2 regions of the Bacillus sp. AK128 genome follow, and region 2 is predicted to be linked to the other one. Evidence: riboswitches for the same ligand, from Rfam matches in the RefSeq annotation. Region 2 holds a riboswitch; the other holds the start of a gene.
The links. A riboswitch is a leader RNA that binds a small molecule or an ion and turns the genes downstream of it on or off. The one in region 2 is predicted to bind lysine.

Region 1 (4,443 bases), 1.4 Mb from region 2:
CACTTTTAACAATTTTTTTAATATACATAATGTACCCATAAATAGATTGTTAGATTAGTAAGATCTCATCAACCACATATGAAAAGGAGTGAATGATGATGTCGGAGAATAGGAAAAGCATTCGCTTTAAAGAAAAGGATAAAGATATTCTATGGCATTCTATGAAACCATATAACCCCGACTCAACAATGGTTGTTGAAAAAGCAGAAGGGTCATGGATAACTGATCAAGATGGTAACAAATATTTAGATGCAATGTCTGGATTGTGGTGTGTAAACGTTGGATATGGAAGAACAGAACTTGCTGAAGCAGCCTTTGAACAATTAAAGGAGATGGCTTATTATCCTTTAACTCAGAGTCATAAGCCAGCTATTCTTCTAGCTGAGAAATTAAATGAAATGCTTGGAGACGAGTATGTCATTTTCTTCTCTAATAGTGGTTCAGAAGCGAATGAAACTGCTTTTAAGATCGTTAGACAATATCATCAACAAAACGGAGAGCAACAACGCTATAAAATTATCTCAAGATATAGAGGATACCATGGAAACACGATGGGCGCATTAGCTGCAACAGGTCAAGCGCAAAGGATCTATAAGTACGAACCTTTGGCTCCTGGGTTTATTAAGGTTGCCCCTCCTGATACTTATCGAAACCCTGATCCTGAACATACAAAACCCAATAAGCTTAGTGCTGTACAAGAAATAGACCGCGTTATGACGTGGGAGTTAAGTGAAACGATAGCTGCTGTCATAATGGAGCCCATCATAACAGGTGGAGGAGTGATAATGCCACCGGAAGGTTATTTAACTGGCGTAAAAGAGGTTTGTGAAAAGCATGGAGCTCTATTAATTGTTGATGAAGTGATTTGTGGATTTGGTCGAACTGGAGAAGCTTTCGGGTTTATGAACTATGGAGTTAAGCCTGATATCATTACAATGGCTAAAGGTATTACAAGTGGGTATTTACCGCTCTCTGCAACGGCTGTAAAAAAGGATATTTACGAAACCTTTAAAGGATCGGACGAATATGATTACTTCCGTCATATCAATACATTTGGAGGAAATCCTGCTGCATGTGCACTTGCCTTGAAAAATATTGAAATCATGGAAACAGAAGGACTATTTGATCGTTCAAAAAAATTAGGAGATAATCTTAAACACACCTTAATAACCTTGTTAAGTGATCATCCTTTTGTTGGTGATATAAGAGGAAGAGGGCTTTTAATTGGGATCGAATTAGTAAAGGACAAAGTGACCAAGGAACCTTTGGAAGTTGATTTAATTAATGAAATCATCACAGGCTGCAAAAAGAAAGGTCTTATTATTGGGAAGAATGGTGCTACTGTTGCTGGATTTAACAATGTTTTAGCATTAGCTCCACCATTAACCATTCTTGAACAGGACTTGGAATTATTGATTAGAACCTTAGTTGAGGAAATTAATATGATTCATCACTAGCTTTTAATCTAAAAAAACAGTTTAGTAGATCTATAAAAATAAAGTCACTCTCAAGCTGAGTCGGCTTTATTTTTTTTGGAATAAACGGGCTTTAATAATAAAACACTTATTCTAAACAGTTCAAAAAGAAAGATAAAAAATAACCAGATTTATTGTTTGACAGTTTTAGTCGAATCTTGTAAAATTTTAAAAGTGTCAATTCAACTGAATATATAGACCTCACTTTTCCGGTGAGGTAGAGGTGCATTATTTAATAGTCTTTGGAAGAGCAAGAGGTGCGATGATACCAAGGAGAAGGAAATAGTGCCGAAGCAAAAAGTAGACCTCATCTACTACTTGCTGGGTCTGTAGTTAAGAGCTACAGAACTGTCTCGATAAACTTCCTTGTTTATTGAGGTGTGCTATCTCATCTGAGAAGAGGAATTAGGGGTTATTCTGTATAACGGCGACCTGAGTTCATTCTCAGGTCGTTTTTTGTAGCTTAGGAAATTATAAAATGTATCATTTGTGGGTAACTCAAGTCTGTGCATTTCAATCTAGCTCCAGCGCCCAGCCCCTCGAGGTTAAATAACCTGAAGAGAATAAAATGGAAAGAGCACCATTTTTTTCTCTTCAGAACATTTACTTGTCGGGGCTAAACGGGGCGCTTGCGCCTTTTGTTCCTTTGAACAACAAGATTTTAACAAAAAAGGAGAAAAATTTATTATGAGAAAAAAATTATCATTATTTTTGGCAGTTGCTTTAACGGCTATGATTCTAGTAACAGGATGTGGAACAGCAAACGATAGTGGATCAGAGTCTGAAGATAATACATTCAAGGTAGGTCTTGAAGCTGGATATGCACCATTTAATTGGACGCAAAAGGATGATACAAATGGTGGAGTAAAGATTGAAGGCAATGCAGAATACGCTGGAGGTTATGACGTAGAAATTGCTAAGAAAATTGCTGAAGGCTTAGGAAAAGAATTAGTGATTGTAAAGACTGAGTGGGATGGACTTGTGCCAGCTCTAACTTCAGGTAAAATTGACGCAATTATTGCTGGGATGTCTCCAACTGAAAAACGTAAAGAAACCATTGATTTTTCTGATAACTATTATAAAACGGATTTAGTCATGGTGGTAAAAAAAGGTAGCGAATTTGAAAGTGCTACATCGATCCAAGATTTTAGTGGAGCAAAGATCACAGCACAATTAAATACTTTCCATTATTCAGTAATTGAACAAATTGAGGGTGTTGAGTTACAAACAGCGATGGACAATTTCCCTGCAATGAGAGTTGCACTTGAGTCCGGCGTAATTGATGGGTATGTTTCAGAACGTCCAGAAGGTATTAGTGCTTCAGCAGCAAACGAAAACTTCGCGATGGTTGAGTTCACTGAAGGATTTGAAACCTCTGAAGATGATACTGCAATCGCCGTGGGTCTAGAAAAAGGTAGCGAGCTAACAGAAAAGATTAATGAAATATTGGCAGGAATTTCTGAAGATGACCGTATTAACATTATGGATGCTGCGATTCAAAACCAGCCATCAGCAAACTAATATATAGAGAGAAACCGGCTACATAAAGTTGTAGTCGGTTTCCATTTGTAGGAGGAGAATCATGAGCTTCGAATGGGTTATAAGAATACTAGTTGAAAATTGGCCAATGTTTCTTCGGGGAGCCGGGGTTACTCTATTAATTGCGCTAGTAGGGACGATTCTCGGGGCAATTATTGGGTTATTAATTGGTGTGATCCGAACCATACCACTACCAGAGCGTGGAATAAGAAGAGTATTATTAAAAGTAATAAACGCGATTTTATCCATTTATATTGAAATTTTCCGCGGAACTCCAATGATTGTACAAGCTATGGTTATCTTTTATGGGGCAGCATTAGCATTTGGTTTAGATATGGATCGAATTGTGGCTGCAATCCTAATTGTTTCTATTAATACTGGCGCCTATATGGCTGAGTTTGTCCGTGGGGGTATTGTTTCGATTGATAAGGGACAATATGAAGCTGCACAAGCAATTGGTATGAATCATTTTCAAACAATGACTAATGTTGTGTTACCACAGGTAATCCGAAACATTATCCCAGCAACAGGTAATCAATTTATTATTAATATAAAAGATACATCTGTTCTAAACGTTATTTCTGTTACAGAATTATATTTTCAAACCAAATCTATTGCAGGAAATAACTTTAAATATTTTGAATCCTTCTTCATCGCCTCAGCGATTTATTTAGTATTAACCCTATCATCCACCATCCTATTACGTTATTTTGAACGTAGGCTTGATGGACCAGATAATTATCAAATGATTGGAACGCCTAATCAAATTGATTCAAAAAACACGAATACTGCAATTTAAAGTTGTTGTAAGGAGGAAGCAATGGAAAATATCATAAACATCCAACATTTAAGCAAATCCTTCGGAACCCATGAAGTATTAAGAGACATTAACTTTTCTGTTCAAAAAGGAGAGGTTGTGACCATCATTGGTTCTTCAGGTTCAGGTAAATCTACTCTTCTACGTTGCGTTAATCTACTAGAGAAGCCAACTGGAGGCCAAATTATTTATAAAGGTGAAAATATTCTGGATGATAAGCATGATGTCCATGCATATCGGAAAAATCTAGGAATGGTATTCCAACAATTTAACTTGTTTAATAATCACAATGTTTTACAAAATTGTGTAGTAGGTCAAGTGAAGGTTCTTAAACGTTCAAAAGAAGAAGCTGAAACCATTGCTAAAAAATATTTAAAAGTTGTTGGAATGGATCAGTATGTGAATGCAAAAGCAAGACAGTTGTCTGGTGGTCAAAAACAACGTGTAGCAATTGCTCGAGCCCTATCTATGGAACCAGACGTCATGCTTTTTGATGAGCCAACGTCAGCCCTTGATCCGGAAATGGTAGGAGAAGTTCTAAGAGTTATGAAGGAACTTGCTCAATCTGGGCTTACGATGCTTATAGTTACCCATGAGATGGAATTTGCACGC
Region 2 (4,443 bases):
CTAGCTGAAGTACTAGAAAAGCACGTATAAATAATACGTTAAAAAGGCACTCCTTGGGGTGCCTTTTTATTTTTTAGCTGTGTTAAAGTACAGTGTTGATTTTTAGCAGAGTCGATTGAAGTGGAAGGATGCGAGACTCCTGTGGGAGAAGCGTGGTGAAGGAGACCCCGCAGGCGGTAACGCCGAGGAGGCTTAATGGAACTTCTGCTAGGGTCGCTCACGTCCTGTGAGCAACGCAGAAGCCAGCACATCCTGTGCAAGTGCGGAAAGCGAGTGTCCTGGAACGGAAATCAACAACAAACTTTAACAGACCCTATTTTTTAACATATTATTGACGTTTAAATATTTCTTGGGAAATTTGTTGTCGAACTATGTTAATCGATTAACGGCTACTTTTCAGGCCTAGCGAAGCCAAGTTTTTCTAATAGCAGTTAAACGTGACAAATCATGATACAATACAAAAAGAAATGAAAGGAGGTCGTACTTGATGAATACATTGTTGAAAGAAAAATTAGCCATTCTACCTGGACAACCTGGTTGCTATATAATGAAGGATCGACAAGGTACTGTTATTTACGTTGGTAAAGCAAAAGTGTTGAAAAATCGAGTGCGATCTTATTTTACCGGCTCTCATGATGGGAAAACTTTACGTTTAGTAAATGAAATAGAAGACTTTGAGTATATTGTTACCTCCTCAGATATTGAGGCATTATTATTAGAAATTAACCTTATTAAAAAACATAACCCCAAATATAACATTAATCTAAAGGATGACAAAAGTTACCCTTTTATAAAGCTTACGAATGAGAAGCACCCGAGACTGATTATTACAAGACAGGTAAAAAAGGATAAAGGTAAATACTTTGGTCCATATCCTAACGTATATTCTGCCAACGAAACTAAAAAACTACTTGATCGAATCTATCCTCTAAGAAAGTGTGCCACATTGCCGAACAAGGTTTGCCTATATTATCACATTGGTCAATGCTTAGCACCTTGTGTTCAGACCGTTACAGATGAACAAAATAAAGAGATGGTCGAAGAGATTGTTCGCTTTTTAAATGGTGGTTATAAGGAAATTAAAAATGATTTAACGGATAAGATGCTATCAGCTTCTGAGAACATGGATTTCGAAAGAGCTAAAGAGTATCGTGACCAAATCAGTCATATTGAAGCTACGATGGAAAAACAGAAGATGACGATGACTGATTTTGTAGACCGAGATGTTTTTGGATTTTCCTATAATAAAGGCTGGATGTGTGTTCAGGTATTCTTCATAAGACAAGGTAAGCTAATAGAGAGGGATGTTTCACTGTTTCCTGTTTATGCTGATCCAGTTGAGGAGTTTACAACCTTTCTCGGCCAGTTTTATGCGGAGACTCATCATTTTAAGCCGAAGGAAGTTCTTTTACCAGACAATGTGGAGAAGGAATTAGTGGAGCAATTATTAGAGGTGACTGTACATCAACCGAAAAAAGGTAAAAAGAAAGAGCTTGTGGATCTAGCAAGTAAAAATGCACGAATTGCTCTAGAAGAAAAGTTTTCATTAATTGAACGGGATGAAGAGAGAACGATAAAGGCCGTAGAAAACCTTGGAGACAAATTAGGCATTTCTACTCCATTCCGAATAGAAGCATTTGATAATTCAAATATACAAGGTACAGATCCAGTTTCAGCAATGGTTACCTTTATTGATGGTAAACCAGATAAAAGAGAATACCGTAAGTATAAAATTAAGAGTGTTGAAGGACCAGATGATTATGCTTCTATGAGAGAGGTTGTCAGAAGAAGATACTCTAGAATATTAAAGGAGGAACTTCCTTTACCTGATTTAATTATTATAGATGGAGGAAAGGGTCATTTAGCGTCAGCAAGAGATGTATTAGAAAATGAGCTGGGCCTAGAAATTCCGATTGCTGGATTAGTAAAGGATGATAAGCATAGAACCTCAGAGTTAATCGTGGGTGACCCTATTGAATTTATACATTTAGAACGAAATAGCCAGGAGTTCTATCTATTACAAAGGATTCAGGATGAAGTTCATCGTTTTGCCATTACGTTCCACCGACAACTAAGAGGTAAAAATGTTTTTCAATCTACCCTTGATGATATACCAGGAGTTGGGGAAAAACGGAAGAAAGCATTATTAAAGCATTTTGGCTCTGTGAAGAAGCTGAGAGAAGCTTCCATTGACGAGCTTATAGAAATCGGAATTCCAAAACCGACTGCACAATTAATTGTAGATAAGATGAATGAAGAATAATGGATGAACTTTTCGTTGTGTTCAAGTAGGCGTTCTGGTAAAATAGGTGTTAATTTCATATACACTTCAGATTGATGAAGTGAAGGTAGAGGTGCGAACTTCAATAGTACGTAATTAGAAGAGTATGAGCTCTAATGATAATTACGGAAAGGGTAGCGTCGCCGAAGTAAGGGATTACTCATGAATTCTTTGCTGGTCTTGTATTTAATAGATACTAGATTGTCAAACAGTGATCTGTTTGGAGAGCTATCTCACTCGCGCGAACGATTAAAGAAGTCCGTTCAAGCAATGAGATACTCTCATTGCTTTTTTTATATTTTCTAAGACATAAAAGAAAAAAGGATGAGACGTGTGGGAATCATAGTACAAAAGTTTGGTGGAACATCAGTTGGCACAGTGGAAAGAATTCAAAATGTTGCAAATCGAGTAATTCAAGAGGTTTCAAAAGGAAACCAAGTAGTTGTGGTTGTTTCGGCAATGGGAAAAACAACAGATGAGTTAGTTAGTTTAGCTACTCAACTCTCAAAAAATCCAAGTAAGCGTGAAATGGACATGCTGCTTACAACAGGAGAGCAAATATCCATTTCGCTACTTGCAATGGCTTTACAAGCTAAAGGTCAGAAAGCCGTTTCATTAACTGGCTGGCAGGCAGGCATAAAGACCGAAGCTATTCATGGTAATGCAAGAATTGGTGATATTGATCCAACTAGAATGCTTGGGCTATTAAGTGATGGGAATGTGATTGTAGTAGCTGGATTCCAAGGAATTGCCCTTGAAGCAGAAATCACCACTTTAGGTAGAGGTGGCTCTGATACAACTGCTGTGGCAATTGCAGCCGCATTAAAAGCAGATAAATGTGATATTTATACAGATGTAACAGGTGTATTTACAACTGATCCTCGTTACGTTAAGAGTGCGAGAAAGCTGCAGTCCGTTTCCTATGATGAAATGCTGGAGCTTGCTAATTTAGGAGCAGGAGTCTTACATCCAAGAGCGGTTGAGTTTGCCAAAAACTATGCGATCCCACTTGAGGTTCGTTCTAGTATGGAGATTGAAAACGGGACAAGAGTTGAGGAGGAAGTATCGATGGAAAATAATCTAGTTGTAAGAGGAATCGCATTTGATAAGGAAGTCACAAGAGTCACAGTAAATGGTGTAACAAACGGTCTTCACTCTTTATCGACTATTTTTTCGACACTAGCAAAAAATGGGATAAATGTTGATATTATTATTCAAAGCATGACAAGCGCGGATCAGACGAACATTTCATTCTCGATTCAGTCAGCAGATCTTGATGATACGTTATCTGTACTTGCTGCGAATAAGGAAAAGCTTGGTTTTGAATCAGTAGACCATGAAAGTGGATTAGCGAAGGTATCGATTGTAGGGTCAGGTATGATCTCCAATCCAGGTGTAGCAGCTGAAATGTTTGAGGTGTTGGCTCAAAATGAAATCCAAGTCAAGATGGTAAGCACATCTGAAATTAAAGTATCGACTGTAGTAGAGGATGTTCATATGCTAAAGGCTGTTGAAGTACTGCACGCAGCATTCAAATTAGGGGAAACGGCAGAGCAAACTGTTTAATGAATTTTTTGGGCCTGCTAAAATGCAGGTCCTTTTTAGTGGATATGAAATTATTGGGAAAATTAAACAAATGACAAAATTATTCATATTTACGTATACAGATCATGGATAAATTTTTTAAATGTAATTACATGGAATGGCAACTATGAATGTTAGTTTTCGCTATAAAAGTTAGAATGAATACCCTACAAAAGCAAGGAAACCTTGTAGGGCAAAAAAAGCTGAATTAAAGTGGGTCCTTTTTATCCCATCTAACGGTAAACAAAACCTTATTGTTTCGTTTTTTTTGTTCCTCAAAGGCTTCTGTTACGAGTTGTTGGATATGTTCAATTTGTTGGGCTATAAATCCAGCTTCAAGCTGATAGCTTGTGACTTTTCTTGTTTGATTTCTGGCTGTAATGAACTCACCAGTTAGCTCGAATTGAATCTCAGATGTTTTCTCTTCTAGGATTGTTAAGCTACCCCAGCCTGCATCTGTGAAAAATTGAATGATTTCTTCAATACTCGTTAAAGGATATTTTCTTGCTATATTTTTTCCAGACCAGTAGAGAATGGACGGCATCTCAGGTCCTAATAAATCGGGAATCAAAATATCG

Region 1: linked by a shared signal. The riboswitch ahead of M1D60_RS12250 (transporter substrate-binding domain-containing protein) and the one ahead of M1D60_RS04915 (aspartate kinase) in region 2 are both predicted to bind lysine.

The regions. Positions count from the first base shown of each region.
Region 1 covers NZ_CP096379.1:2,464,346-2,468,788, reverse strand. The annotation lists gene M1D60_RS12255 (aminotransferase) at 99-1,457, shown strand; lysine riboswitch at 1,686-1,869, shown strand; gene M1D60_RS12250 (transporter substrate-binding domain-containing protein) at 2,163-2,996, shown strand; gene M1D60_RS12245 (amino acid ABC transporter permease) at 3,058-3,813, shown strand; gene M1D60_RS12240 (amino acid ABC transporter ATP-binding protein) at 3,835-4,443, shown strand, end outside.
Region 2 covers NZ_CP096379.1:1,037,016-1,041,458, forward strand. The annotation lists gene trxA (thioredoxin) at 1-30, shown strand, start outside; gene uvrC (excinuclease ABC subunit UvrC) at 488-2,263, shown strand; lysine riboswitch at 2,342-2,520, shown strand; gene M1D60_RS04915 (aspartate kinase) at 2,615-3,847, shown strand; gene M1D60_RS04920 (YslB family protein) at 4,074-4,443, opposite strand, start outside.